2 regions of the Kribbella sp. NPDC050820 genome follow, and region 1 is predicted to be linked to the other one. Evidence: riboswitches for the same ligand, from Rfam matches in the RefSeq annotation. Region 1 holds a riboswitch; the other holds the start of a gene.
What was found. Region 1 has a riboswitch for glycine ahead of gcvP (aminomethyl-transferring glycine dehydrogenase). Riboswitches for the same ligand answer to the same signal wherever they lie in the genome.
Positions count from the first base shown of each region.

Region 2: it holds a riboswitch for glycine, as region 1 does, so the genes downstream of both, AB0H36_RS07130 (L-serine ammonia-lyase) here and gcvP (aminomethyl-transferring glycine dehydrogenase) in region 1, are expected to answer to the same signal.

Region 1 covers NZ_JBFAHB010000036.1:61,679-76,538, forward strand. The annotation lists gene AB0H36_RS27325 (IucA/IucC family protein) at 1-149, opposite strand, end outside; gene AB0H36_RS27330 (pyridoxal-dependent decarboxylase) at 146-1,636, opposite strand; gene AB0H36_RS27335 (tetratricopeptide repeat protein) at 1,908-2,864, shown strand; gene AB0H36_RS27340 (serine hydrolase domain-containing protein) at 2,865-4,163, opposite strand; gene gcvP (aminomethyl-transferring glycine dehydrogenase) at 4,160-7,006, opposite strand; glycine riboswitch at 7,080-7,169, opposite strand; gene AB0H36_RS27350 (dihydrodipicolinate synthase family protein) at 7,185-8,069, opposite strand; gene AB0H36_RS27355 (MerR family transcriptional regulator) at 8,099-8,599, opposite strand; gene AB0H36_RS27360 (bifunctional nuclease family protein) at 8,920-9,414, opposite strand; gene AB0H36_RS27365 (MerR family transcriptional regulator) at 9,505-10,200, opposite strand; gene AB0H36_RS27370 (FHA domain-containing protein) at 10,187-10,723, opposite strand; gene gcvH (glycine cleavage system protein GcvH) at 10,903-11,286, opposite strand; gene AB0H36_RS27380 (DUF881 domain-containing protein) at 11,327-12,301, opposite strand; gene AB0H36_RS27385 (small basic family protein) at 12,303-12,635, opposite strand; gene AB0H36_RS27390 (DUF881 domain-containing protein) at 12,632-13,474, opposite strand; gene AB0H36_RS27395 (CDP-alcohol phosphatidyltransferase family protein) at 13,479-14,075, opposite strand; gene AB0H36_RS27400 (YciI family protein) at 14,294-14,662, shown strand; gene AB0H36_RS27405 (sigma-70 family RNA polymerase sigma factor) at 14,659-14,860, shown strand, end outside.
Region 2 covers NZ_JBFAHB010000005.1:118,382-133,241, reverse strand. The annotation lists gene AB0H36_RS07175 (helix-turn-helix domain-containing protein) at 1-299, shown strand, start outside; gene AB0H36_RS07170 (hypothetical protein) at 414-773, shown strand; gene AB0H36_RS07165 (hypothetical protein) at 873-1,277, opposite strand; gene AB0H36_RS07160 (hydantoinase B/oxoprolinase family protein) at 1,566-5,159, opposite strand; gene AB0H36_RS07155 (GntR family transcriptional regulator) at 5,261-6,007, shown strand; gene AB0H36_RS07150 (aminopeptidase P family protein) at 6,095-7,525, shown strand; gene AB0H36_RS07145 (hypothetical protein) at 7,784-8,074, shown strand; gene AB0H36_RS07140 (alpha/beta hydrolase) at 8,060-9,532, opposite strand; gene AB0H36_RS07135 (DUF3817 domain-containing protein) at 9,657-10,010, shown strand; glycine riboswitch at 10,008-10,113, shown strand; gene AB0H36_RS07130 (L-serine ammonia-lyase) at 10,193-11,566, shown strand; gene AB0H36_RS07125 (alpha/beta fold hydrolase) at 11,553-12,227, opposite strand; gene AB0H36_RS07120 (hypothetical protein) at 12,407-13,036, shown strand; gene AB0H36_RS07115 (hypothetical protein) at 13,033-13,947, opposite strand; gene AB0H36_RS07110 (hypothetical protein) at 14,023-14,256, opposite strand; gene AB0H36_RS07105 (hypothetical protein) at 14,337-14,477, shown strand; gene AB0H36_RS07100 (PaaX family transcriptional regulator C-terminal domain-containing protein) at 14,631-14,860, opposite strand, start outside.

The DNA of each region.
Region 1 (14,860 bases):
GTCCGGGACGCGTGCTCGACCCGCGCGGTCACAGTCGACTCGCCGACGTCGAACGTCAGCGGACCGACCGCGACCTGGACCGGTGTCTCCCGCGTGTAGCACCGCAGGATCGCGTTGAGATGGGCAGCAACTGCCAACGGTACTGTCACGCCGCTCCTTCGCCACCCTCCGCCCGGACGTCCAGGCCGGTGGCGACGACCTGGTCGAGCAGCTCCTCGATGTCCGTCGCGGTGGCGTTCGGGTTCAGCAGCGTCAGCTTCAACGCGACCGCGGCCGGCCGGCCGCCCCGCGCCGGCAGCTTGGTCCGGCCGATCAGCGCCCGCCCGGACGTCAGCAACCGGCGCCGGACCTCCCCCTGGAGGGCGTCCGCCTCGGCCGCCTCCAGGCCCTCCCCCGCGACCCGGAACAACACCGTGGTCAGGGTCACCGGCGCCAGCAACTCGAGGTTGCTGTCGGCAACGACCCGGGCCGCGGCGGCGTGCGCGAGCTCGTGACAGGTGTCGAGCATTGTGCCCAGTCCGGCCCGCCCGTATGCCGTCAACGTGGTGGCGACTTTGACCGCGTCCGGACGCCGGGTGGTCTGCAGGCTCCGGCCGAGCAGACCGTCCAGACCGGAGTCGATGTCGTCGGTCGGGTTCAGGTAGTCGACCGAGCGGCCGAAGGAGGCGAACCGGTTCTTGTCCGCCACCAGCAGCACGCTGGTCGCGGCGGGCTGCCAGCCGATCTTGTGCAGGTCCAGCGTCACCGAGTCCGCGTGCGAAAGGTCGGCCAGCAGCGGCGCGAGCTGGTCGGAGAACAGCGCACCGAACCCGTACGCCGCGTCGACGTGCACCCAGGCGCCGTACTGCCGGGCCAGCTCGGCGATCGGCGCGATCGGGTCGACCGATCCGAAGTCCGTCGTACCGGCCGTGGCGACCACCGCGACCGGGGTGCGGCCGGGCTTGGCGAGCTCGTCGGCCAGCACGTCGGTGCGCATCCGGAAGTTCTCGTCGGCGGCGATGGTGACCGCGGCCTCCTCCCCGAGCCCGAGGGCCGCGCAGGCCCGCTGGACCGAGAAGTGGGCGAGCTCGGAGCAGAACACGACCGGGTGGTCGAGACCCTGCAGGCCGTTGCGCCGTACGTCGACGCCGATCGCGGCGGCCGCGCTGTCACGGGCGATCAGTACGGCGAGCAGGTTGGAGATCGAACCGCCCGGAGTGAGTACGCCGTCCGCGTCCGGACCGAATCCGGCCAGGCCGGCCAGCGCCTTGACGACCCAGCGCTCGATCGCCAGCGTCGCCGGGCCGGAGTCGTAGGTGTCCATCGAGGCGTTGCTCGCCGAGGCCAAGGCGTCGGCGTCGACCGCGACCTGCAGGACCGGCGGCTGCAGGTGGGCCGCGGCGTGCGGGTGGCTGAGGTCGATTCCGTTGTCCGCGAGCAGCCCCGCGATCAGGTCCAGCGCGGCCGACTCACCGACCCCGGTCGAGGGAATGCGCGGTTCCCCCAGGACGTCGGCGGTCCGCCGCAGCACGTCGGCGGGCGAACCGGCCGGCAACGGTCCACGGCCCGGGTCGGAGACAATCGAGGCCAGCGGCCACGAAGTGAACGGGCTGCGCACCGGGGAGGGCAGCGCAGTCAGACGCGCAGGTTGCGGCATCCAGATCTCCCGAAGAAGTTGTTAGGTAAACCTTAGTAAGGCGCACCTAACTTAGTCTGCCCGCTCAGTACCGTGTCAACTCCGGTCCGTGTCGGTCCAGCACCCGAAACCCCAACGCTGCAAAGGAAGCCCACGACACGCCCGCGCAGGTGTGGCGAGGTTCACGTGGCTGATCTCCGCACCACGTCCACGACCCGTGATTCCCCACTGGCCGCGCCGCGGCAACCAGTAGCGGCCGGCGAGCATCTAAATCTGCCAAGGGGGTGACATCATGCTGCGGCGTTATGCGATGCGCTGGCTCGGCCTGGCGGCTGCGGTCACGTATCTCGGCCGCGCCCTCGGGGCCAACTGGGTCGCCACCCGCAGTACGGCGGCCGGACGGCTCGAGGATGCCGCCGACCAACTGGCTAAAACGGTCAAGTACTTGCGCAAACTCGCGTTCGTCCGGCCGAACGAGCTCAAGCGCCTCGGCGACGGCCTGATGGCGCAATGGCTGACGCTGTTCCGGTTGAAGCGCACCGCCGAAGCCCTGGTGGTCGCGGAGGAGAACGTCGCGGTCTGGCAGATCCTCGCCGCGAACCATTACCACCGCCTCTACCTGGCGCAGGCGCTCGACATGCTCGAGGGCAGTCGATCCATGGCCGGGATCGTCGGCCGGCACCCGGCAACGGACGAGCTGCTGCGGCTACGCTCCGAACTGGCGGACGAGGCGAGCCGCAAACACGCGCATTCACTCACCCTCGCCGCCGAACACCACGTGGCGCAGCAGGACTACGCCGCAGCACTGCCACTCCTGGAGCAGATCGTCCGCATCCGCCGCACGCTCGCGGCGACAGACTCTGATCGGTGCTCGAAACTCATCAACGGTCTCACCGACCTCGGGCACTGCCTGACGGATCTCGGCGACCACGAACGAGCCCGAGCGGCGCATGCGGAAGTCCTGGAGCTCGCGCGCGAAGCCGATGCGACCGGGCCGACCGAGCTGGCAGCCCGGCTCGTCAACCTCGCCGGCAGCCTGCGCGAGTTGCAGCGGTACGACGAAGCCGTGCCGCTCGACCAGGAAGCCGTCGTGATCCTGCGTGCGGATCTGCACTCCGGCAAGCCGCACGAGAAGGCCGCCGAACGGCTGGCCTGGGCCCTCAGCCTGCTCTCCGACGACCTCCGCGCTGTCGGCCGCTTCGACGAAGCACGCACTGCGGAGCACGAGCTCGAGACGCTGGACGACTGATCAGGCGCCGTACGGGGTCCTGGTCAGGACGAAGGTGGCGAGGTTGAGGTGGGTGGTGCCGTCGGCGCGGATGACGCGGAGCTTCTCGCCGGCGAAGTAGCCGTCGCGACCCTGGTAGAGGTCGGGGCCCAGCGGTGAGAAGCGGGAGGTCAGGGCGCCGGTGAGTTGGAGGATTCCGCCGGAGACGGACATGGTGAGCGGCGAGTTGCCCCAGTACCACTGGCCGAGCAGGTCGGAGCCATGCTCGAGCGCCGGCTCCGGCACCCACTCCTGCGGCAGCAACGGCTCGTGGGCGACCAGGATGCGCAGCAGGTCCGGTGGCAGTGACGCGACCCGGCCGTACGTCGCGTTGCCCAACGTCACCGCACCGATCCGGCGGGCCCGGTCGACAAACAGCCCGGCCAGGAAGCCCGGCATCGAGCCGGTGTGGCCGATCAGCAGGTGCGGGTCGTCGGCGATCAGCCGGAGGCCGAGTCCGTACGACGCGGTCAGCCCCTCCCGTGGATCCGCCGCCGACGGCGCCGCCATCTCCTCCACCGTGTCCCGGCTGAGCACCTCGTACACCGGGTCGATCCAGAACCGCGCGTACGTCGCCAGGTCCTCGATCGTGCTCCACAACTGACCGGCCGGCGCCATCGCACCGGCGTCGTACGCGGGCTCCTCCGCGAGCTGCCCGCTGAACGGATGCACCGAGAACCCCTGCGCAGACGGCCCAGCCGGGAAGTACGACGTACGCCGCATTTCCAGCGGGTCGAGGATGCGCTCCTGGACCAGTTCGAGCCAGGACGCACCCCGCAGCCGGGCCACGAGCTCACCGAGCAGGCCGTAACCGAGGTTCGAGTAGTGGTGCCGCCGGTCGGCGGGACCGGCGGCCTGCGACTCGTCCATCGCCGCCGCGAGCTGGTCGAACGAGACACCGGGGTTGCGCTCCCACCACGGGCCTTCCGGCTCGGCGTTCATACCGCCGCTGTGCGCGAGCAGGTGCCGGATCGTCCTGTCCCCGAAGGCGATTCCCGGCAGGTGCTTGCCCACAGCATCGTTCAGCGCCAGCAGCCCGTCGTCGCGGCACTGCATCACCAGCACCGCGGTCAGCGTCTTCGTGATCGACCCGATCCGGTACTGCACGTCCGGACCGGGCGCCCCACCGTCCACCGTGGCGAACTGCCCGCGCGACCCGGTCCACACCAGCGCCCCGTCCCGGACCACCCCGGCGTTGACCGACGGCAACTTCCACTCGCTCTGCGCCGCCGCAACCTCGGCAAACAGAGCAGCGGCGGTATCAGGGCGAACCTCGGTCACTCAAAGGCCTCCGGGGCGGGGCAGGAGCAGATCAGGTTGCGGTCGCCGTAGGCGCCGTCGATGCGGCGGACCGGGGGCCAGTACTTCGACGTGCGGTCCACCGAGCGCGGGAAGGCGGCCTCCTCGCGGGTGTAGGCGTGCTCCCACTTGTCGTTGATGACCGACTCGGCGGTGTGCGGCGCGTTCACCAGCGGGTTGTCCGCGGCCGGCCACTCCCCCGCCGCGACCCGGTCGATCTCGTGCCGGATCGCGATCATCGCGTCGCAGAATCGGTCCAGCTCACCGAGGTCCTCGGACTCGGTCGGCTCGACCATCAGCGTGCCGGCCACCGGGAACGACATCGTCGGCGCGTGGAAGCCGTAGTCGATCAGCCGCTTCGCGACGTCGTCGACGCTGATCCCGGTCTCCTTCGTCATCGGCCGCAGGTCGAGGATGCACTCGTGCGCGACCAGGCCGTTCTCGCCGGTGTACAGCACCGGGAAGACGTCCTCGAGCCGCTTCGCCACGTAGTTCGCCGTCAGCACCGCGGCCTTGGTCGCCGCAGTCAGCCCCTCGGCGCCCATCATCCGGATGTACGCCCACGAGATCGCGAGCACGCCCGCGGACCCGAACGGCGCCGCGCTGATCGGGCCGACGCCGGACTCCGGCCCGGCCTGGTCCAGCAGCGGGTGGTTCGGCAGGTACGGCGCCAGGTGCGCGGCGACCGCCACCGGGCCGACCCCCGGGCCACCGCCGCCGTGCGGGATGCAGAACGTCTTGTGCAGGTTCAGGTGGCTGACGTCGCCGCCGAACTCACCGGGCTTGGCCAGGCCGAGCAACGCGTTCAGGTTCGCGCCGTCGACGTACACCTGGCCGCCGTGGTCGTGGACGATTTGGCAGACCTCGGTCACGCTCTCCTCGTACACGCCGTGCGTGGACGGGTAGGTGATCATGATCGCCGCGAGCTTGGCCGCGTGCTCGGACGCCTTCGCGCGCAGGTCGTCCAGGTCGATGGTGCCGTCGTCGTTGCCCTTGACAACGACCACCTTCATGCCGGCCATCACCGCGGAGGCGGCGTTGGTGCCGTGCGCGCTGGCCGGGATCAGGCAGACGTTGCGGTCCTGGTCGCCGTTCGCCCGGTGGTAGCCGCGGATCGCCAGCAGGCCGGCCAGCTCACCCTGGGAGCCGGCGTTCGGCTGGATCGACACCTTCGCGTAGCCGGTCACCTCGGCCAGCCAGCGCTCCAGCTGGCCGATCAGCTTCACGTACCCGGCCGCGTCCTCGACCGGCGCGAACGGGTGCAGGTCGGCGAACTCCGGCCAGGTGACCGGCTCCATCTCGGTGGTCGCGTTGAGCTTCATCGTGCACGAGCCGAGCGGGATCATCCCGCGGTCCAGCGCGTAGTCGTAGTCCGACAGCTTGCGCAGGTACCGCAGCATCGCGGTCTCGGACCGGTGCGTGTTGAACACGGGGTGGGTCAGGTAGTCCGACGTACGGCGGACCGCCTCGGGCAATGCGGTCGCGGACAGCGCGCCGTCGTACCGCAGGTCGAAGGAGTCGCAGACCGAGCGGAGCGCGTGCGCGTCGGTCTTCTCGTCGCAGGAGATGCCGACGTGGTCGGCGTCGACGAGCCGCAGCCAGATCCCGTTCTGCCGGGCGGCGTCGACCACGTCCGCGGCGCGACCCGGGACCCGGGCCAGCACGGTGTCGAAGAAGTTGTCGTGGACTACCTCCACGCCGCCGGCCCGCAGCGACTCGGCCAGCTTGCCGGCGTAGTCGTTGACGCGCGCCGCGATCGCCTTCAGGCCGTCCGGCCCGTGGTAGACGGCGTACATCGACGCGACCACGGCCAGCAGGACCTGCGCCGTACAGATGTTCGAGGTCGCCTTCTCGCGGCGGATGTGCTGCTCGCGGGTCTGCAGCGCCAGCCGGTACGCCGGGGCGCCGTCGGCGTCCACCGAGACCCCGACGAGACGACCCGGCAACGACCGCTCGAGACCGGAGCGCACGGACATGAACCCGGCGTGCGGACCGCCGTAGAACAGCGGTACGCCGAAGCGCTGCGACGACCCGATCACGATATCGGCGCCAGCCTCACCCGGAGCCTCCAGCAGGGTCAGCGCGAGCAGGTCGGACGCGACCGCGACCAGGGTGTCGCGCTCGTGCGCGGCGGCGATCAGCGGCTTCAGGTCGCGGACCACGCCGCCGGAGCCCGGGTACTGCACCAGGAAGCCAAAGAAGTCGCCCTCGGGCAGGCCGTCGGTGGTGTCGGCGACCACGACCTCGATCCCGAGCGCCTCGGCCCGGGTCTGCACCACTGCGATGGTCTGGGCGAAGCAGTCCGCGTCGACCAGGAACCGGTCCGACTTGCTCTTCTTGTTGGATCGGTGCGCCAGCGTCATCGCCTCGGCGGCCGCGGTGCCCTCGTCGAGCAGCGACGCGTTCGCGGTCGGCAGGCCGGTCAGGTCGGAGACCACGGTCTGGAAGTTCAGCAGCGCCTCGAGCCGGCCCTGGGAGATCTCCGGCTGGTACGGCGTGTAGGCCGTGTACCAGGCCGGGTTCTCGACCAGGCGGCGGACGATGACGGACGGCGTGAAGGTGCCGTAGTACCCCTGGCCGATCATCGAGGTGGCGACGTTGTTGCGCGCGGCGAGCTGGCGCAGCTCGCGCAGCGCGTCGACCTCGGAGGCCGGGTCGGGCAGCCGGAGCGCCTCGGCGGACCGGATCGACGCCGGCACGGCGGCGTCCACGAGCGCGTCGACGTCGTCGTACCCAAGAAGCTGGGTCATCCGCGCGACCTCGTCCGGGCGCGGTCCGATGTGGCGGTCGGCGAAGGCGGCCGAGACCTGTGGAATGTCGTTCACTAGAGGCTCCGTTGCTGACAGTGCTGCCGGTGGCCTCCCCCTCTGTCACGCCCGGTGCGCGCTCCAGAGTCGCCTGTGGCACTCGGTCCATGGGCCTGAGAGGTTCCGGGGAGGAATTGCCCCTTCGGCGCCCGGGTCAACGGGTCTCTCCCGAGTGCTGTGTACGGCTGTCCCGAGGCTACCAGGAATCCTCGAACAGTTCGGGTAGCAGCCTCCGGGCGACCGGCCGGGCGGCCTCGACCTGAGCCGTGGTGGCTGAGGTCATCGGCCAGCGGACTCGCGTCCCGACGTCCGCCCAGTCACCGACCGCAGCCAGGAACTTGTCCAGCGCCGGATTGGACAGCCCGGCCTTCTGCAGCGGTACGACGTGCTGCCCGAAGAACTCGCCGATCCGCCGCTCGACGTCCAGGTCGTGCGCAAACCTGATAGCACCGTTCGGTGACAGTGCCGCGACGTTCGAGTAGCTGCCGTGCGCACCGAGTAGCGACATGCTCGCCAGGAAGTGACCGGGCACGAAGATCGACAGCCCGGACTTCGTTGCCTCGTCGAACCATGCCTTGTCGCCGCCGGCGGTCTTCAAGCCGATCAGGCTCGGCGCCAACTGCTGCAGCAGCTGCGGCCCGACCGGCGTCTTCGCATGCGGCGGGTTGTAGAGCACGAGCGGTACGTCGCCCGCCGTGTCGGCGACCCGCCGGACGAAGTCGAGCGCCTCGCGGTCGTTGAGCGGCAACCAGTCGGGCAGGATCACCTGGATCGCGTCCGGCTCGAGCGCGGCTGCGCGTTGGACCCGCGCCAGCTGGACCTGTGCCGACGGGTGACTGGCGCCGATCTGGAACGGCTTGCCCGCACCAGCCAGCACCTCGTTGACCCGGTCGAACTCGTCCTCGGTCAGGGTCTGGAACTCCCCCGCCGTGCCGTGTGCGTAGAGCCCATCCAGCTCGGTGGTGGCTAGGGTCGCCGCCTGGGCCTCCAGGCGGGTGAAGTCGATGGTGTCGTCCGCATTCAGGGGTAACAACAAAGTCGCCCACACACCGCGCAGCGATTCAGCGGTGAGTGGGCGCACTATGGTTCGGAGTCGGGGTTCGGAGTCGGTCAGCCGGTCATGCGGGCGCGGCGGCGGGCGGCGAGCTCGTCGTTCGCGTGGTGGTCGCCGTCGTCGTGACCGTCGGCGCGCTCGGTGGGCAGCTCGGACAGCGAGCCCTCGACCTCGCGCCAGACGCCGCCGAGCGCGATCCCGAACACGCCCTGGCCGCCGGCCAGCAGGTCGATGACCTCGTCCGGCGAGGTGCACATGTAGACCGAGGCGCCGTCGCTCATCAGCGTGATCTGGGTCAGGTCGTCGATCCCGCGCTTGCTCAGGTGCGCGATCGCGGTCCGGATCTGCTGCAGCGAGATCCCGGCGTCCAGCAGGCGCTTGATCACTTTCAGCAACAAGACGTCGCGGAAGCCGTACAGCCGCTGCGTGCCCGAGCCGGTCGCCGGGCGGACCGACGGGGAGACCAGGCCGGTGCGGGCCCAGTAGTCGAGCTGACGGTAGGTGATCCCGGCCGCGGCGCACGCCGTCGGGCCGCGGAACCCGACGTCCTCCGGCATCGGCCGCAGGTCGTCGTCGAAGAGCAGACCCTGGACGCCCGCGGCAGCGGCCGCCTCGGCGTGTGCTTCGGACGTCGACTGCGCCGTCAGATCCGTGTCGCCGGTGCGTGTCACGCCTGAGCCTCCCTGGGTACCGACTGGAACGGGTCACATCCGTGGAGTGACAACACCCCACAACTCCTTCAAGGTAAGCCGCCGATCAGGGAGGGTCAACGATCACCGCCCTGGTCCGAGAGCGTGTCGCAACCCTGACCTCAATCGTTACCTTGCGTGCCTTGTACCAGACCGTTCAAATCTGCCTGTGCTGACCGGTCAGTAGGTCAGCTCTTGTCGAAGTCTTCCGGGGTCACCTGGTCCAGGAACTCGCGGAACCGCTCGACCTCTTCCTCCTCCTCCACCTCGTCCGCGCCGGCCGTCTCACTGTCCGGCACCGGGATGCCGGCCTCGGCCAGGATCTCCTCCGCGCAGAACACCGGCGTCCCGGTGCGCAGCGCCAGCGCGATCGAGTCCGACGGCCGCGCGGAGATCTCGGTCTTGTCGTCGAACACCAGGATCGCCTCGAACACGCCGTCGGTCAGGTTCACGATCCGGACCTGGCTGAGGGTGTGCCCGAGCACCCGGATCGTCTCGGCGAACAGGTCGTGCGTCAGTGGCCGGGGTGGCTCCATGCCCTGCTGGGCGAAAGCGATCGCACTCGCCTCGGCAGCGCCGATCCAGATCGGCAGGTACCGCTCGCCCCCGACCTCCCGGAGCAGCACGATCGGCTGGCTCGAGGGCATCTCTACCCGGACTCCGATGACATCGACTTCGCGCACACCTTCAGCCTACTCCGCGGGACAGCCCCGGGCAGGCCCGCGGGTGCGCCGGTGGACAGGACGTGCACGACCAAGGGCACAACCAAGGGCTCAGCGCGGCAGCCGGGAGCGGACCAGTGCCGCATGCAACCGGACGGCCAGCGCCGCCAACTCCTCGGTCTGCGCGGTACGGCGGGGCCCGGTGACCTGCTCGATCAGGCCGGCCTCGCGGTCGGCCGCGGTACGGAACAGGCGCAGGTGCCGCGGCTCGATGCCGTGCCCGGCGAACTCGCCGGCGAGCTTGGCGACCACGATCGCGTCGCCGTCGTAGTGGTTGCCGCGGGCCACCACCAGGCCGTGGTTCTCCAGCTGGTCGAGCAGCTCGGGCTCGACACCGGCCGCGGCCCGCAGCTCGTCCCGGGTCAGCTTGAGCTCGGTGCCGTAGGCACCGAAGTCCTCGGCGGCGGGCAGGCCGGGTGTCTCCGGCAAGGAGCTCGGCGCCACCGGCGGGCCAGCGGCCGCCGGGCGCAGGCCGCGGTCCATCGCGGCCAGGTGCTCCTTGATGATGCGCAGCGGCAGGTACTGGTCGCGCTGCGCGGTCAGCACGTACCGGAGCCGGTCGACGTCGGCGTCGCTGAACTTGCGGTAGCCCGACGCGGTCCGGGCCGGCGTCACCAGCCCCTCGGCCTCCAGGAACCGGATCTTGGAGATGGTGACGCCGTCGAACTCGGCCTGCAGGAGCTGCAGCACGTCACCGATGCCCCTGCCGTCGACAGGGCCTTCGGCGGACGGCTCAGGCTTGGCCACTGGCGTAGTACACCAGCCGGTACTTGCCGATCTGGACCTCGTCGCCGTTGTTGAGCTGGACCTCGTCGATCCGGTCCCGGTTCACGTAGGTGCCGTTCAGGCTGCCGACGTCGCGGACCTTCACGCCGTACGCGTCCCGGCGGAACTCGGCGTGCCGGCGCGACACGGTCACGTCGTCGAGGAAGATGTCGCTGTCCGGGTGCCGGCCGGCGGTGACCACGTCGACGTCGAGCAGGAACCGGCTGCCCGCGTTCGGGCCGCGCTGGACGATCAGCAGGGCGGACCCGGCCGGCAGCGCGCCGACCGCGGCCTCGTCGTCGGCCGACAGCGGCTCACCGGTGCCGGTCGGCTCGGGCTCGACACCGATCGGGGTGAGCATCGCGGTGTCGGTGACACCGGGCGTGACACCGGGTGCTGCCGGGGTTGCCGCCGGGCGGTCCGCGCCAGGGAGCATCGCTCCGCACTGCGAGCAGAACCGGCTGCCCTCGGAGTTCTCGTGCCCGCACTGGTTGCAGAACGGCATGCTGTGATCCTCCCGATCGCCGGCGGTCCGGCGACGTTTTCGATAGACCCCGTATGAACAAGTGTGGACGCCAAACCGCGGACCTCAACCCTCTACCAGCGGTTGAGGTCCGGCCAACCTATCAGGAGCCGCCAAGCCCGTTACGGGCGGTGCCCAGGCACCCTGGCGGCGGGTGGAGGTCAGCTCTGGTCGAGCTGGCCCTGGTAGGTCTCGGCGTCCATCAGCGCCTCGACCTCCTCGGCGTCCTCGACCTCGATGTCGAGCAGCCAGCCCTCGCCGTACGGGTCGGTGTTGACCAGGTCGGGCTGGTCGGCCAGGGACTCGTTCACCGCGGTCACGGTGCCGTTCACCGGGGCGAACAGGTCGCTCACGCTCTTGGTCGACTCCAGCTCGCCGCAGGCGTCGCCGGCCCGCACCTTGCTGCCGACGTCGGGCAGCTGCACGTACACGATGTCGCCGAGCGCGTCCTGCGCGAAGTCGGTGATGCCGATCCGCACCGGTCCGTCGCCGTCGGCCTTCACCCACTCGTGCTCGGCCGTGTACTTCAGGTCTTCGGGGTACACCTTTGTTCCTCTTTCGCTCAAGTACGGATCTGTGGGTCAGCTACTTGGTCGGGCTGGGCGCCGGGCGAGCGTAACGATGCTCCTCGGGCGCGTGCAAGGCGGTGATCGACACCTGCTTCAGCTCGTTCACCTCGGCCGTGCCGCCCACCTGCGGACCGGTCACCTCGCTGACCAGGCCGCCGGGGAAGTTGGCCGCCTCGGCCAGGTTGTGCGACTCGCCGATCGCCTCGATCACGTACGGCGAGGTGACCTTCTGGCCGTCGATCCGGATGCCGGGCGAGTCGTCGACGAAGTCGGTGCTGGCGACCACCCGGGCCGAGCCGTTGATCTGGATCGCCTCCGCGCCGGCGTCGCGGAGCTCCTCGATCGCGTCCAGCAGGTTGCTCGAGGTCATCTTGCCCTCGGGGTCGTTCAGCGTGATCCGCACCCCGGGGCCCTGGGCCGGCAGGGTGCCGGCCAGGATGCCGAGCACCCGGATCTGCGCCTCGGCCTGCTCGCGGGCGGTCTGCGCCTTGTCCGCGCTGGACTCGAGGGTGTTCTTGCGCTCCTCGAGCTCGGCGATCTCGCTCTCCAGCCGGCGGGTGTTCTGGCCGAGGCCGTCCAGGATCGCGATCAGGTCCTCGCGGCGGGCGTTCTGGTAGCCGTCGTCGGCCCGGTTCACCCGGACCTGGACGACCGCCATGCAGGCGACCAGCGCGAGCACGACGGCGACGATCGCCTGGCCGCGGGACGGCTTGAACCCGGCCTTGAGCCGCCGCCAGGCCAGGTTCGGCGTCCGCGGCTTCTTCGGCTGCGGCATCGGCGTCGGCTCCGCCGGGTGCGCCGCCTCCGCGGCGGGCTCGGGCTTCACCTCAGGCTTCGGCTCAGGCTTGGCCTCGGGCTTCACCTCAGACGTGGCCTCGGGCTTCGGCTCAGGCTTGGCCTCGGGCTTCACCTCAGACGTGGCCTCGGGCTTCACCTCGGGCTTGGCCTCAGGTTTCGGCTCGGCTTTGCGTTCCGGTGTTTCGTCAGTCATGTCAGGCCCTGAAGATGTGCCGGCGGATCGCGGCCATGTTGGTGAAGATCCGGATGCCCAGGACGACGACCACGCCCGTGGACAGCTGGGAGCCGACGCCGAGCTGGTCGCCCAGGTAGACGATCAGCGCCGCGATCAGCACGTTGGAGATGAACGAGACGACGAACACCTTGTCGTCGAAAATCCCGTCCAGGAACGCGCGCAGCGCCCCGAACACCGCGTCCAGCGCCGCCACCACGGCGATCGGCAGATACGGCTGCGCCCACTCGGGGACGTCGGGCGCGACCAGCAGGCCGACCACGACGCCGATCACCAGTCCGAGTACGGCGATCATCTCGGTCCCACCTTCGCGTAGCGCAACGCGATGGTCGCATCGGCCGGCACCAGCAAGGAGTCCTCCGTCGTGATCGTCATCCGGACATCGAAGTTGCTGACCAGGTACTGCATCCACTGCCCGCCCGAGCTCTGCGCGAACCGGGCCGGCATGGTCGCGGTGTCGCCGATCGCGAGCACCGTGTACGGCGGGGTCAGCGAGCTGTAGTCGACCGTGATCGCGCTGCCGGCGCCGCGGATCGCAGTCATCGACGTGAGCCGGTGACCGTTCACCGAGATCGCCTCCGCGCCGGACGTCCACAGGCCGTTGACCAGCTGCTGCAGGTCGACGTCGAGCAGCCGGCCTTCCTTGCCGGAGTCCTTCGCGTCGTCCACCACCGCCTTGATCCCCGGGCCGGTGGCGGCGACCGCGCCGGTCTGCAGCTCGAGGGTGTCCAGCTGCTGCTGCAGGGCGGCGCCCGAGCTGGTATTGCTCAGTCCGCTGGCCTGCAAGCGCCGTACCTGGTCGGCCAACTGGGTCTGCTCGGTGCGCATCCCGGTCAGCCGGGTGTCGGCCTGGTTGATGCGGGTGATCAGCTCCTTGCGCTGCTTCTCCGCCTCGGGCGCGCTGCGGTAGTTCTGCGAGGCGGCGATGGCGAGCAGGAAGCCGAGCACCAGGGTGGCGGCCACCAGCATGACGCGGTGCCTGGTCCGGGCCGGCTTGCCGTCCTGCTTCGGGCGGCGGGCGGCGACGGCGTACCCCTCGTCGAGCGGGTGGGCCATCAGGTTGTTCAGCAGCGACATCGACGCGTCGACACGCCGCTTCGGTGGGCCTTCCTGCGGTGGGGCTTGCTGTGTCACGGGTCTACCCGGCCGGGTCCTTGATCGGTTTCACCGTCTGGACCAGGTGGCGCAGCTGAGCGAAGTACAGCGCGCCGGCCCAGTAGTACAGCCCGGTGCCCCAGATTGCGAACGCCCAGCCGAACACCCGGGCGAGCAGGTTCAGCGTGCTGTCGCCGTCACCGAGCAGCAGCAGCGGGAACGCGTACAGCAGGCAGAACGTGGCCGACTTGCCGAGGAAGTGCACCGGCAGCGCGTTGAAGCCGCGGCGGTGCAGGGCGGGCAGGGTGAAGGTCAGCAGCAGGTCGCGCAGCGGCAGCGCGATCGCCAGCCACCACGGGATGATGTCGCGCAGCGCCAGGCCGAGCACGGTGGCGAAGATGTAGAGCCGGTCGGCGACCGGGTCGAGCATCTGGCCGAGCCGGGTGGTCTGGTTCATCCGCCGGGCGATCTGGCCGTCGGCCCAGTCGGTGAACCCGGAGATGGCGAGCACCAGGATCGCCCAGCCGTCCTCCTCCGGCCCGAGAATCAGCCATAGGAACAGTGGCACACCCAGCAACCGGATGAAGCTGAGCGCGTTCGGGATCGTCAGTATCCGGTCGGACACTTCCAAGTCCGGCACGCGACCCCTCCCTCTCTCACCCTGATACCCGTCGTAACTCTACTTGTCCGCCCCGACAGGTTTACGCCCGGCCACTCCAGGGCAGCCCCTGCCTTTCCCCTGATACCTGAACGCCCCTGCCCCGTCCCCGCTACGCCTGGTGCGAACCGGTGACCCGATCGATATCAGAGGGTGATGCTTGTGGTGCCTCTACGCTGACCTGAACGGGAGGAGAGCTGGTGAAGTTCCTGGTGCTGATCTACGGCAATCCGGAGTCCCGGCAGGTGTGGGACTCGCTGACCGACGAGCAGAAGCGGGAGGGGATGGCCGGTTACACGGCGTTGCACGAGGCACTGGCCGTACGCGGCGAGCTGCTCGCCTCGGAGTCGCTCGACGACCCCGGGCTGACCAAGCAGGTGCGGGTGCAGGACGGCCAGGCACTGACCACCGACGGGCCGTTCGCCGAGGTGAAGGAGCAGCTGGCCGGGTTCTACCTGCTCGACTGCGAGAGCATGGAGCGCGCGGTCGAGATCGTGCCGCAGATCCCGGAGGCGCCGTTCAGCGTCGTCGAGATCCGCCCGGTCCGGGACCTCGGCGCGCTGATGTGATCGAGGAGCTGCTGCGCGAGCTCGCTCCCCAGGTGCTCGGCCCGCTGGTCCGCCGGTACGGCGACTTCGACGCCTGCGAGGACGCCGTACAGGAGGCGCTGCTGGCCGCGGCGCAGCAGTGGCCGGCGGACGGCGTGCCGGACAACCCGCGCAGCTGGCTGATCACGGTCGCCTCCCGGCGGCGGATCGAGGTGCTGC
Region 2 (14,860 bases), on a different contig from region 1:
AGACCGTTGTCGCCGATCCGGCTGCTGACCACAGCCTGTCGACAATGGCGGCGTCAGCGGCGCTCAGCCCGCGGCATCTGACTCGCCTCTTCCAGAGCGAACTGCAGACCACCCCGGGCCGCTGGGTCGAACGCGTACGTCTCGACCGCGCCCAGCAACTCCTCCTCGACGGCCACAGCATCACCACAGCCGCCCGCCTCAGCGGCCTGGGCAGCGACGAGACCCTCCGCCGCGCCTTCGCCCGCCACCTGAACACCACCCCGACCAACTACCTCCGCCGCTTCCGCGCCACCGGTTGAGGTCCCCCAAGTGCGCTCATGGGCAAGAGGTGTGCGCGCTGTGCCAACGACAGGGCGGAAACGGACGCCGAGACTGACTGCGTTACTCAGTTCGACAACTGTCTCGGGAGAGTCATGAAGAAGATCCGCCACCTGGCCGTCGGCGCCGCCGCTCTGGTCGCCGTAGGTTCGTTGCTCACCGCAACGGCTCCGACAGCTGCCGCGCACTACAACTACGCGCACCAGGGCAAAGACCTGATCACGGTGAGCGAGACGCACGGCAGCGGCAGCGTCTGTGACCGTGAGGTCGACGGCAACGCGGTCTACGGGATCTGGACGCAGGGACCGGACCGCGATCCGGTCATCGAGTGGGACGGTGGTGACCGCGGCTGCGACACCGCCAATTTCCCGGTCGGCGCCATCTGGATGAAGCTCTGCGAAAACACCAACCACGGCACCGGCGCCGACACCTGCACCGACTGGATCCGCGTCTGACGAACGCGCAGAAGGCGACCGCCTGCTGCCGTCGACCACCTCGAGATGTTCGTGGTGGTCGACGGCGGGCAGCAGGGTGGGTCGCGGGTCCGGAAGCCGTCAGGCGGCGTCGAGGGCTTCGGTGATCTTGCGGGTCATCTCAGTCAGGGCGGGGCCGGGGCCGCCGCGCTCGGCGCGGGCGCCGGCCTCGACGGCGGTGAGGACGGTACTGCGGAAGTTGCCGGCTTCGGCCGGGTCCTGCTGCTTCAGCAGCGTGATCGAGGCCGTCAGGGCCGGCAGCACGGTGTCGGCGAGCTCGGCGGTGGACTTGCCGTGGAGCTTCAGGCCCTTCTGCTTGTCGGCCAGCGCGTGCCCGACCGGGCCGGTGGCGGCGGACAGGGCGAGGGCTCCGGCGGTGGCGATCTTGCCGGCCGACTTGATGCCGGCAGCGGCGACGAGTGCGACGGCGCCGTGCGCGGCGACGGCGAGGGTGGTCTTGTCCTGGTCGGTGAGGGTGACGGACATGGTGTGTGCTCCTTGGTTTGTTGTGGTGATGGAGCAACCATCCAGGTCCGGACTGACACCGCTCTGACACCGGACAGACACGCTGCGGGCGGGTGTGTAGGCGCATGTGGGTGAGGTTCCGTGCCGGCCGATCCGATGGTGGTCCATCGGCTGACCGGCGTTGGCGAGCAGGATGTCATGAGCTGTGGCTACCGCCCACCAGTGCGGTGACCACCAGGTAAGTCTTGTCGCCATGGAGCAGGCGCTCGCCCCACCTTGGGAGACCTTCTGCCCGGGCCGACTGCGGGTTCAGTTGGGAGGTGGGCCGTAGCCGCCACCTCCGGGCGTCTCGATGACGAACACGTCTCCGGCGGACAGTTGAACGGAGTCGCAGCCGTCCATCGCCGTCACGGCACCGCTGACGCGCTCGATCCATTGGCGGCCAAGGCTGCCAGTGCGGCCACCGCCCATCCCGTACGGCGGGATCCGGCGGTGACTGGCCAGCGTGGTCACGGTCATCGGCTCGAGGAAGCGGATCCGGCGCCGGCCACCGTCGCCGCCGCGCCACTGGCCACCGCCTCCGCTGCCTTCGCGGATCTCATAGCTGTCGAGCCGCACCGGGTAGCGCCACTCCAGGACCTCCGGGTCGGTGAGCCGGGAGTTGGTCATGTGGGTCTGCACCACGTCGGCGCCTGCGAAGCCGTTGCCCGCACCGGACCCGCTGGCCACTGTCTCGTAGTACTGGTACCGGTCGTTGCCGAACGTCACGTTGTTCATCGTCCCGGAGCCCTCCGCCTGGATGCCGAGCGCGGCGTACAACGCTCCGGTGACCGCCTGCGAGACCTCGACATTGCCGGCGGCAACCGCGGCCGGGTACTCCGGCGCCAGCATCGAACCGGGCGGGATGACGACCCGCAGCGGGTCCAGGCAGCCCGAGTTCAGTGGGATCTCGTCGTCCACCAGGGTGCGGAACACGTACAGTACGGCAGCCATGACCACCGACGAGGGGGCGTTGCCGTTGCCGGGCTGCTGTTCGGAGGTGCCGCTGAAGTCGATCTCGGCTGTCCGCGCGCCGGCATCAACCCGGACGGACACGTCGATCCGCGCTCCTGAGTCGAGCTCGTAGCTGTAACTGCCGTCGCGCAGGGTGGGGATCACCCGCTGAACTGCCTCGGCGGCGTTGCGGCGGACGTGCTCCATGTACGCCGAGACGACGTCGAGCCCGAAGTGGTCGACCATCGCGAGCAACTCCTCGACGCCCTTCTCGTTGGCGGCGACCTGAGCGCGCAGATCGGCGATATTCGTCGCCGGGTTGCGCGACGGATGCCTCGCGGAGCTGAGCAGGTCGACGGTTTCGCGCTCCCGCAGCCCGCCGTTGGTGACGAGCAGCCAGTTGTCGATCAGCACCCCTTCCTCGTCGATGTGAGTGCTGTTCGACGGCATCGAGCCGGGCGTGATTCCGCCGATCTCCGCGTGATGCCCGCGGGAGGCGACGTAGAACAGGATGTCGTTGCCGGCGCGGTCGAAGACCGGCGTCACCACGGTGACATCGGGCAGATGGGTACCGCCGCGGTAGGGATTGTTGAGTACGTAGGTATCGCCGGGCGCCATCCGGCCGGCGTTGGCGGCGATGACCATCTTGATGCTTTCGCCCATCGAACCGAGATGGACCGGGATGTGCGGGGCGTTCGCGATCAGGTTGCCCTCGGCATCGAACAGTGCGCAGGAGAAGTCCAGCCGCTCCTTGATGTTCACCGACTGCGAGGTGCTCTGCAACCGAACACCCATCTGCTCGGCGATCGACATGAACAGGTTGTTGAAGATCTCCAGCAGTACCGGGTCGACCTCGGTTCCGAGTTCCTGGTGAACCGGTCGTGCCGCCACGCGGCTGAGCAGCAGATGGCCGAGCTCGTTCACCTCGGCCCGCCAGCCCGGCTCGACCACGGTCGTCGCGTTGGCCTCGGCGATGACGACCGGCCCGTCGACAGTGTCGCCGGGCATGATCTCGCCGCGTTGGTAGAGGTCGACGTCCGTCCATGCCCCGGCCGAGAACATCGGCACCCGGGCCACCGCTTGCAAGGCATCGCTCGCGCGGGCCTGACGGTCCCAGGTCTCGGTGCCGTCCGCGGCCGCGCCCAGCAGTTCCAGCGACACTGCTTCGACGACGATCTGCTTGCCGGGCATCAGGAACGAGAATCTCCGCCGATAGGCGGCCTCGAACTCCGCGACCATCGCGTCCATCGTGCCGACCGGCACCGGAACTGCGGTGTCGGTGCCGTCGTAGCGCAGCAGTGCCCGGCGGATCGCGGTGATCCGGCCGGCCGGGATGCCTTCGCGCTCGAGCTCAGCTCCGGCATCGGCCTGGAGTTCGCCGAGGACCTTGCCGAGATCCGGGAGCAGAGCCTCACTCAGCGGTGCCTCGACTGCTCTCTCGCGGAGCGCCGCGACATCCGCGACCCCCATGCCGTACGCCGACAGGACCCCGGCCAGTGGGTGGATCAGCACCTGGGTCATGCCCAGCGCGTCGGCCACGGCGCAGGCGTGCTGACCTCCGGCGCCGCCGAACGTGGCCAGCGTGTAGCGGGTGACGTCGTACCCGCGCTGGACGGAGATCTTCTTGATCGCGTTCGCCATGTTCGCGACGGCGATCTCGGCGAACCCGGCCGCGACCTCCTCGGGGCTGCGCCCGTCACCGATCGCCTCGGCCAGCTCGGCGAACTTCCGCCGTACGACGCTTGCGTCGAGCGGCTCGTCACCGCCCTCGCCGAAAACCGCCGGAAAGAACTCCGGCTGGATCCGGCCGAGCATCACGTTCGCGTCGGTCACCGTCAGCGGTCCGCCCCGGCGGTACGACGCCGGCCCCGGGTCGGCGCCGGCGGAGTCCGGCCCGACCCGGTACCGGCTGCCGTCGAAGGCCAGGATGGACCCGCCGCCGGCCGCGACCGTATGGATGCTCATCATCGGAGCCCGCATCCGCACCCCTGCGACGAGGGTCTCCAGCTCTCGCTCGAACTCGCCGGCGTAGTGCGACACGTCGGTGGAGGTGCCGCCCATGTCGAAGCCGATCACCCGGTCGAACCCGGCCGCGGCGGTGGTGCGCGCCATCCCGACGACGCCGCCGGCCGGTCCGGACAGGATCGCGTCCTTGCCCCGGAACATGTGCGCCTCGGTGAGCCCGCCGTTGGACTGCATGAACATCAGCCGGACGCCGTCGAGTTCGGAGGCCACCTGGTCGACGTACCGGCGCAGGATCGGCGAGAGGTAGGCGTCGACGACGGTGGTGTCGCCTCGCGAGACGAGCTTCATCAATGGGCTGCACTCATGCGACAGGGAGACCTGTGTGAAGCCGATCCGGCGGGCGATCTCGCCGATCGCGACCTCGTGCCGGGTGTAGCGATAACCATGGACGCAGACCACCGCGACCGATCGCAGCCCGTCGTCGAACGCTTGCTGCAGGTCCCGGGTCACGGCGTGCTCGTCGAGGGGGACGACGAGTGTGCCGTCCGCCGCGACGCGCTCTTCCGCTTCGATCACCCGGGAGTAGACCAGTTCGGGCAGCACGATCTCGCGGGCGAAGATCTGTGGACGATTCTGGTACGCGATCCGGAGTGCGTCCCGGAATCCCTTGGTGATGACCAGAGCGGTGGGTTCGCCGTTGCGCTCGAGCAGGGCGTTGGTGGCGACGGTGGTGCCCATCTTGACCACGTCGATGCGCTTGGTCGGCAGGCGCTCGCCGGCAGGCACGTCGAGCAATCGCCGGATGCCCTCGATCGCTGCGTCCCGGTAGCGGCCGGGATCCTCGGACAGCAACTTGTGTGCGATCAGCCGGCCGTCGGGGCGTCGCGCGACAACGTCGGTGAAGGTGCCGCCGCGGTCGATCCAGAACTCCCACTTCTGCGCCACTCGATTCCGCCTTCCAGCATCGTTCGGTGATTCCGACCCTAGAGATTGTTCAACAATCCTGCAAGGGCCTCGTTCGACCAGATTTCCGTGCAATGTGCGGCGTGGGCGATGATGCAGAGGTGGGCGCAGGTCAGCGGACAGATGACGAGGGTCGGCAGGCATGGCTGCGCGGAGTAGCGGCCGACGTGGCGCGGCTGGACCGCAGCAGTTCGGCCGAGCGCGCGGCCGACATCCTTCGCCGGAGCATCACCGAGGGTGCGCTGCCGCCTGGTGCTCAACTCTCGGAGCTGGAGCTGACCGAGGTCCTCGAGGTCAGCCGGAACACGCTGCGCGAGGCGTTCCGGCTGCTCACTCATGAGGGACTGCTCGTCTACAAGCTGCACCGCGGGGTGTTCGTGCCAGAGTTGGACGAACATGATGTGGTGGACCTGTACCGGCTTCGCCGGGTGCTCGAGGTGGACGTCGTCCGGCGTCTTGGTGAGCGCGATCCGGAGCTGCCGGCCACCCGGCTCGAGCCACTGCTGGACGATGTCGAGGCGGCCGAGGCGGCCGCGCTGGCGGAGCGCTGGCCGGCGGTCGGCACAGCGAACATGCGGTTCCACGAGCACCTCATCGGGCTCGCCGACAGTGCCCGGATGAATGCGGTCACCGGTCGGCTGCTGGCCGAGTTGCGTCTTGTCTTCCATGTGATCGCGACGCCGCAGGAGCTGCACGAGCCGTACATCGCGCGCAACCGTGGGCTGTTCGAGCTGCTCGAGGCGCGGAAGTACGAGCAGGCGGCAGCCGACCTCCACCAGTACCTTCTGGACTCCGAGCAGGGCCTGCTGGACGCCTTCCGCGCCCACTGATTCACGACTTCGGATAAGGGCTTGCGCGGCCCTGCCCCTACCTGAGTTGATGGCTGTAACCGTCAGTTGCAAAGGGGAGCTCAGCACATGACCGAAGACGACCGGACCGACGACACACCGAAGTCCTACCGCCCGATCGACGCCCAGGGGTTCAGGGAGTTCATCTCGCGCGGCTGGGGTCCGGTGGACCGTTCGGTGACCGTGCCCGAGGGGCTGGCGGAGGCGGCCGCCGAGCACCGGATGAAGCTGGCTGCGGCGTTGCCGGGGCGGCGGATCGCGGTCGCGGCCGGCCGGGCGCCGGTCCGGTCGAACGACACCGACTACGCGTTCCGGGCGGACAGCGACTTCGTCTGGCTGACCGGCTGCCAGGCCGAGGGCGCCGTACTGGTGATGTCGGCCGACGGCGACGCGACGTTGTACCTGCGGGAGACGGCCGGGCCGGGCGAGGCCGACTTCTTCGCGAACGCACGCGACGGTGAGCTGTGGGTCGGCCCGGTGCCGGGGCTGAAGGACTGGTCGGAGGCGTTGCAGATCGCCTGCCGCCCGATCGAGGAGCTGCCGGCCGCGGTGCGCGGCGCCGTACCGTTCATGCTGTCGACGCCGGGCGTCGAGCCGCTGCTGGACGCACTGGTCCGGACCTCGCCGACCGACGGGAACTCGCTGCGTCAGACGCTGGCCGAGCTGCGCCGGATCAAGGACGACTGGGAGCTGGACCAGCTGCGCGAGGCCGTCGCGGCCAGCGTGCTCGCGTTCGGCGACGTCGCGAAGGAGCTGCCGGAGGCCATCCGCGGCGGCGGTGAGCGGTGGCTGCAGGGCACCTTCGACCGGCGCGCGCGGACCGCCGGGAACGGGGTCGGGTACGCCTCGATCGTTGCCGCTGGCAAGCACGCGCCGGTGCTGCACTGGGTCCGCAACGACGGCCCGGTGAACGAGGGCGACGTGATCCTGCTCGACGCCGGCGTCGAGACCCGGACGCTCTACACGGCCGACGTGACCCGGACCTTCCCGGCGACGGGTGAGTTCACCGACGCCCAGCGGCAGGTGTACGACCTCGTTCACAAGGCGCAGCTGGCGTCACTCGACGCCGTCAAGGTCGGAGCGCCGTACCGGGCCTTCCAGTACGCCGCCCTGCGCACACTGGCCGAAGGGCTGCGGGACTGGGGGCTCCTGGACGTGTCGCTCGACGAGCTGCTCGGCCCGGACGGCCAGCAGCACCGGCGGTACATCGTCTGCGGCACCGGCCACTACATCGGCCTGGACGTGCACGACTGCGACGCGTCCCGGCCGGAGGCGTACTTCGCCGGCGAGATCGAGGCGGGCATGGCGCTGGCGGTCGAGCCGGGGCTGTACTTCCACCCGCACGACGAGACCGTGCCGCCGGAGCTGCGCGGCATCGGGATCCGGATCGAGGACAACGTCGTCGTGCACTCCGACCGCCTCGAGATCCTCACCGCCGACCTGCCGATCACGGCCGACGGCCTGGAGAACTGGACCCAGTCCCACCTGGGCCGTGTCTGACGGTCCATCGCCTACTGCGCGGCACTCGGCACGGCGCTGGACCGTCAGACACGACCTACGCGCGGTAGCCGCGAAATCACCCAAAATTATTCGTCACAAGCAGTAACACCGAGGCCCCCGGCAACGATGTAGCGAGCGGGGAGGGTCGAATCGGCCCGGCGCGTGGCAGTGGGGGGCCGCGACCACGCGCCAGGGCCGAGCCGGCCGAGCTGGAGCCCGGGGGGACTCCGGTTTGCCTGGGGACACGGGGGTAGTGAGATGAACCTACGAGTGCGCGTGGTGCACTGCGGCGACCGGCACTGGTACGCCGACATCGACGACGCCGACGATCCGCAGCCCGACGACCCGTTCTGGTACGTCGACAACTGCCGATCCCAGACGCAGGCACTCCAGACCGCCTGCGCCGAGCTCCGTCTGCTGTCGGGCCGGATGGTCCGCGGCGACCACCTCGACCGCGTGCTCGAGGTGCCGGAGTACCGGTCTGACGACTCCCGGGCAGGCGTCTGGTTGGGAGATGCCTGCCCGGGGCAGTACCTACACGGGCGGTAGGGCGGGGCAGCTCGCGCCGCGCTTCGGCACGTCCAGCGTGAGTAGATAGGCGTCCACGGTGTCCTGCATGCACGGGCTGCTGTTGTAGCTGCCGTGTCCCCAGCCCTCGTAGGTGAGCAGAACGCCGTACCGGCCTAGCTGGCGTTCGACGCTGCGGGCCCAGTTGTAGCCAGTGGCCGGGTCGTGGCGGGCGTTGATCAGCAGGATCGGGTCGTCCAGGCCGCGTACCTTCAGCCGGTGCTGCGGGTTGTCCGCCTGCGGCATGCCGAGGCACATCGAGACGGCCATCAGCTGGCCGGGGTAGCGCATGTCCGGGTTGTTCCGGGCCAGTCGGGTGAGCAGGCCGGCGTACTCCTGGTAGTTGCGGACCGGGAGGTTCCAGTCCTGGCAGAAGACCGCGAGCGTGTTCGAGGCCAGGCCGGTCGGCACCGGCGGCTGCCCGGTCGGCGGCGCGCTGGCGTCGAGGGTCTTCAGCATGGTCGCGAGGTCGGTCCAGCGCGGACCGTAGAGCATGCGGAACACGTTGAAGCTCAGCCAGTACGGCGTGATCGGCAGCGTCGGCCTCTGCGGATCAGGCACCGCACCGCGATCCGCCCGGGCCAGCAGGTCGTCCCACAGCGCGTGGATGTCCCGACCGTGCAGCGCGCAGGCCGTCGTACTCACGCACCACTTCAGGAACTCGTCGAACGAGTCCTGAGCAGCCCATGCCTGCGAGTCGAGGAACGAGCGAGCCGAGTCGGCGCTGTGGTCGACCACGCTCTCCACGACCATCGCCCGGACCCGCTTCGGGTACGTCTCGGAGTACTGCGCCCCGAGCAGCGTTCCGTACGAGCTGCCGTGGAACGAGATCGTCGACTCACCCAGCGCGGCGCGAATCGCATCCACGTCCCGGACCGTCTGCCAGGTGTCGATGTGGTCGTAGACCGGACCGGTATTGGACCGGCAGTCGGCGGCCAGGTCGCGGTTGTAGCTGATCGTCGCGGCGAACTCGGCCTGGCTCTTGATGACCGGCGACGGCTGCTTGGCCAGCAACGCGGCCGAGCACTTCACCGGGTTGCTCCGGGCGATGCCGCGCGGGTCGAAGCTGACCACGTCGAACCGGTCCTGCACCCGCTGGCTGAACCGGCTCATCCCGGTCTTCACCCGGTCGACTCCGGAGTCACCGGGACCGCCCGGGCCCCAGACCAGCACGCCCACGCGGTCGCTCGGGTTCTTCGCCGTACGGCGGGCGATCGCGAGCCCGAACGTGGGTCCGTCCGGGTTGTGCCAGTCGACCGGGACCTGCAGAGTCGCGCACTGCGAGCCCTCGACCACCTCCGGCTTGTCTTTGCCCTCCGGCTTGCAGTCGGCCCACTGCAACTGGGTCTCGGCAACAGCCGGCATCGGCAGCGTGACGAGGCCGGCGGTCGCGACACCCAGCGCCACTCCGGACGCGAGGACGCGTTGTCTGAATCTCATCAGGGAGATCTCCTGTCTGCGGAAACTCCCTCGATCCTCGGCAACCGTTTGCTCGGCCACATCGGGGACGAGCCCCCGGCCGACCCCGGGTGCGCCTTGGGGGACTTGTTAGGGTCGGTCGCTGATGAGTACAAAGCACGCGGTGTGGTTCCGGTGGGTGGCGATCGCGGAGGCGGTCTCCTGGACCGGGTTGCTGATCGGCATGTTGTTCAAGTACGTGCTGTCCGACAACGAGCTCGGGGTCAAGATCTTCGGCCCGATCCACGGCGGCATCTTCGTCGTCTACGTGCTCACCGTGCTGGTCGTGCGCGGCCCGCTGCGCTGGTCCTGGCCGGTCACCCTGGCCGCGCTGGCAGCCGGCGTTCCTCCGCTGTTCACCTGGTTCTTCGAGATCTGGGCGGTGCGGACCGGCCGGATTGACGGCGGCCAGCAGGCCGCCGTACCGTCACGGACGTCAGTCAACTCAACAGCCGCATGAACCCGTGCGGGAGAGTCCCGGGCCAGGGAGACATCCTGGACCCGGGCGCCGTAGGAGCAACTCTCCCCAAGAATCTCTCAGGCACCTTCACCGTACGGGCGAGGCACCTCTGGAAGACGTCCGTCTGACAGAGCGGGGAGGACACCAAACGGTCAACGGCGACCGGAAGGAACCTCCACACGATGGCGATCAGCGTCTTCGACCTGTTCAGTATCGGGATCGGCCCGTCGAGCTCCCACACGGTGGGCCCGATGCGCGCCGCCCGCACGTTCGCACTCGGTCTGGCCGACGACGGGCTGCTCGCCCGGACGGCGAGGGTCGAGGCTCAGCTCTTCGGCTCGCTCGGTGCGACCGGCTACGGCCACGGCAGCAACAAGGCCGTCCTGCTCGGTCTCGAGGGCGCGGACCCCGAGACCGTGATCACCCACTCCGTCGACGCCCGGGTCGAGACGATCCGCGAATGCGGCGGGCTGATGCTCGCCGGCGAGCGCGAGATCCGGTTCGACGAGAACACCGACCTGACGATGCACCGGCGCAAGGCGCTGCCGTACCACCCCAACGGGATGATGTTCACCGCCCGTACGGCGGACGGCGAGGTGCTCCGTGAGCGCACCTACTACTCGGTCGGCGGCGGCTTCGTGGTCGACGAGACCGCGGCCGCCGGGGACCGGATCGTGCCGGACACCACCGCGCTGAAGTACCACTTCAGCACCGGCGCCGAGCTGCTCGACCGGTGCCGTGAGTCGCAGCTGTCGATCAGCGAGGTGATGCTCGCGAACGAGCTGGCCTGGCGGACCGAGGACGAGATCCACGACGGCCTGCTGCGGATCTGGCAGGTGATGCAGGACTGCGTCCGCGAGGGCTGCGAGACCCAGGGCATCCTGCCCGGCGGCCTGAAGGTGCCGCGGCGGGCGCACGCGCTGCACAACCGGCTGAGGTCGGACCCGTGGTCGGTCGACCCGCTCAAGGTGATGGACTGGGTCAACCTGTTCGCGCTCGCGGTGAACGAGCAGAACGCGTCCGGCGGCCGGATCGTCACCGCCCCGACGAACGGCGCCGCGGGCATCATCCCCGCCGTGCTGCACTACTACCGCCGGTTCGTGCCGGGATCGAGCGACGACGGCGCCGTCCGGTTCCTGCTGACCGCCGGCGCGATCGGTGTGCTCTACAAGGAGAACGCCTCGATCTCCGGTGCCGAGGTCGGCTGCCAGGGCGAGGTAGGCTCGGCCTGCTCGATGGCCGCGGCCGGCCTGTGCGAGGTGCTCGGCGGCACCCCGCAGCAGGTCGAGAACGCGGCCGAGATCGCGATGGAGCACAACCTCGGCCTGACCTGCGACCCGGTCGGCGGGCTGGTCCAGATCCCCTGCATCGAGCGCAACGCGATGGCCTCGGTGAAGGCGATCAACGCGGCCCGGATGGCGATGCACGGCGACGGCGTGCACGTCGTCACCCTGGACAAGGTGATCAAGACGATGCGCGAGACCGGCGCCGACATGAAGATCAAGTACAAGGAGACGTCCCGCGGCGGCCTGGCCGTCAACGTCATCGAGTGCTGAGCAGCCCCGCGTCCTGCACGTGGGCGTTGTGCCCGAGCCCCGGGTAGACGACGACCTGGTCGTGCAGGGCGCGGAGCTCCTCGTCGGTGTTCATCGGGTCGCCCTCGCCGCGAGCCAGAACGAGGTCGGCCTTGCACTCCGCGATCAGCTTCGGCATGTCGGGCGCGCCGACGCCGAACGTGCCGGGGTCCATGGCCAGTCGCCAGCGCCCGTCGACCTCGGCCAGGCCGTGCTCGACCACTGGGTCGCTCGGATCGGCCAGTCCCTGCAGGCCGGAGACCTTCAGGAACCGCGCGGCCGCGTCCTCCCGGGTGTCGAACCAGGCGATCGGCTTCTGCGCCAACGCGGCCGCCCGGCCCAGGTCGTCCTCGGTCCAGGTGACCTTCACGCCGACCGCGACGACGCGATCGACCTCGACGCCGTACCGGCCGCTCGCCAGCTCGAGCGCGATCACGCCGCCGAGTGAGTGGCCGACGATGACGACGGCACGCCGTACCGGAAGCGTCTCGGCGACCGCGGCGGCCATCGAGCCGAAGGTGTACGACGGCAGTGTGGCGGCCGAGCCGTGTCCGGGCAGGTCGGGGGCGAACCGCGGTTGCGGCCAGGCGTCCCAGACCCGGCCGTTGGCTCCGAGGCCGTGCAGCAGCACCAGTGCAGACATGAGAGCAGGCTTCCACATCAATGACCGCGGCCGCAGGCCGGATTGGCGCGTCATCAGCTAACGCACTGCAACTCTACGAATGCGTAACGGAACGGAAATGCCCAATAGTTGCGATCTAGTGTGGAATTTCTTCCAAGGACTGTTTCAAGCGCCGGATCAGCCGATAACCTGCGGGACTTGTGAAGCCGATCTCTGCCGCTATGGCCCGCCCGCCCTGGCAGAACCGTCAGCGGCTGCGCCAAGCCGGGTTCGTGGCAGGCGGTCTCCTGTTCCTGTACGCCGTCCTGGTGCTGATCGCCCTGCTCGGCGGTCCCCGGATCGGCGCGGCGTTCCTGCCGCTGCCCGGCGGCGGCCCGGAACCGGCCAACCCGGTCGCCGGCCTCGAGCCCAGCAGCCGGGTCCCGACCAGCGGCCCGTCCGTCCCGCGCGGCTCCGAGACCCCGGTCCCGACCCAGCCGCCGACTCCGGGCGAGACCCCGCCGTTGCCCTCGACAACGACCACCACGGCGCCGGCCGTGGTCACCACCGAGGGGCAGCCGGCCACCCCGCGCCCGACGCCGAAGCCGACTCCTGAGCTGGTCGACCACCAGGAGCCGACTCAACCGCCGGCCACCAAGCTGCCGCCGAAGCCGACCACCACGACCACGACCGGCGATCCCACGACGCAGCCCACCGAGCCGCCGACCACGACCGACCCGCCGCCGACCACCCCGACGAACCCGCCGACCACTCCGGACGACCCCGAGGACCCGGACCCGCCGACGCTCGGCGGCGTCCTGACCGCGATCCTCGACACCCTCGGGCTCTAGTACGCCTCGACCTCCGTGGTCGGTGCGTTGCCGGTGATCGTGCGTTTCAGGTCGACCTGCCAGGACTGGTTGCGGCCGAAGGAGCGCTCGAACTTCTGGAACGAGCAGTCCGCGCTGAACTGGCGTCGCGACGGGCTCCAGTCGGTGCCGCTCTTGAAGTAGAGCGAGTAGGCGCCGCCGATCCGGCTGATGGTGGCGGTCTTGCCGGCCTCGACGTACGTCATCACGTGCGGTTTGCTCGGCGGCTGGCCGGTGCTGACGATCGAGATCGCGACGTCGTTCGCCGTACCGTTCATGACGCGGAGCCGGCCGGACCCGGCGGGACCACGGCGGACCAGCGTGTCGCCGTTGGTCGGCGTCTCCGCTTCCGGCTCGGGCCCGGGATCGGGCAGCGAGTTGCCGAAGCGGAGGTCGAGCTTGCGGAGCGCGACGATCGCGCTGCTCAGGTCCGCCCGCAACCGGCGCTGGACCTTCTGCGACGTGTAGGCGACACCGCCGCAGCGGGCGTTCGACTCGGTCCGGTCCGAGGTGGACAGGGCGTCGGCGGCAGCCTCGAGGCCGCCGGACAAGACCTTGTGGACACCGGCGAGCCGGCGGGTGACCGTCAGCTCGGCCAAGTCCTCGGCCGCGGCGTTGAGGGAGGCGGCGAGGTTGTCCATCGTCTGGGTCAGCGCCTCGGCGGTGCGGACCCGGGTCAGCGCGCGCAGGTCACCCGCCAGACCCTGCTCGATCTTCGTCAGTTCCGATTGGTACGCCGCCGTGCCGAGCGGACCGACTGGCGTCGAGACCTCCGGAGCCTCGACCGGCGGCGTACTGATCGAGGGCGTGGTCGAGGTGCTGTCGACCATGGGTGGTTCGCTGCAGCCGGAGAGCAGGACGAAACCCGCGCACAGCACAGCAAAGCGATTCATGCAGTTCCCCCCAGGTCTCCCCAAACCCCCTGTGCCGCAAAGGGTATGCGGGCACAGGCGGTCTAAGCGAGGGGGTCAGTCGAAGTTGTGATCCGCGCAACCGATCAGGCGAACCGTGAGTGGTCCGGCGGTCGTCACGTTCAGGTCCGCGTCGCAGCTCACCTTGGCCTGTTGTGGGTCGATCGTCACCGTCCGGATGTTCGTCGCGGTGATGTCGAGCTGGTTCGCGACCGGTGCGCTGACCGGAGCCGGCTTGGTCCGGTGCTCCGTCGTGTACGCGTTGACCGGGACCGTCGAACCGGTCTCCACACCCGCACTGGTGACGTCGACCGCGACGTGACCGGTGTCTTCTTTCCGGTGGCCGCGTCGATGATGTCACCGGTCCGGCCGTGCACAGTGACGAACTTCTCGGCCGGCACTCGCTCACCTTCGCCTACACCTACCCGACCGACCCGGCGTACCGCGGTGACCAGTTCGGCGCCCTGGTCGTCGTACACGCAGCCCTGGTTGAGGACTCACCGGACCGGTAGGCGCTGGTGTGGCAGATCATCGTGGGGCTCGCCTGCCTGATGCCGGTGATCTGCAGCTGCGGGGCGGTCGGCGGGAGAGGATTGAAGTACATGCGTACGCCGTCCGTCAAGAATCTGACATATGACAACGTTGAGAGCGGTTTGGTAGCCGGGTCAGGCGACTCGGTCGGTGGTGGAGAGGTCCAGGAAGAAGCGGGTGGCCGGTTCTTTGAGGGCTTCGTGGGCCTGGAGGAAGAGGTCGTGGGCCTCGCGGCCGTGCCAGCCGGCGGGGAGGAGCTCTTCGGGGAGGTCGGGGTCGCGGAACGGGAACATCCGGTAGTCGTGCACGAGTTCCATCCGCTCGACGAGCGCCTGCCGCGGTGACACGCCGCCGCCGCGGTACG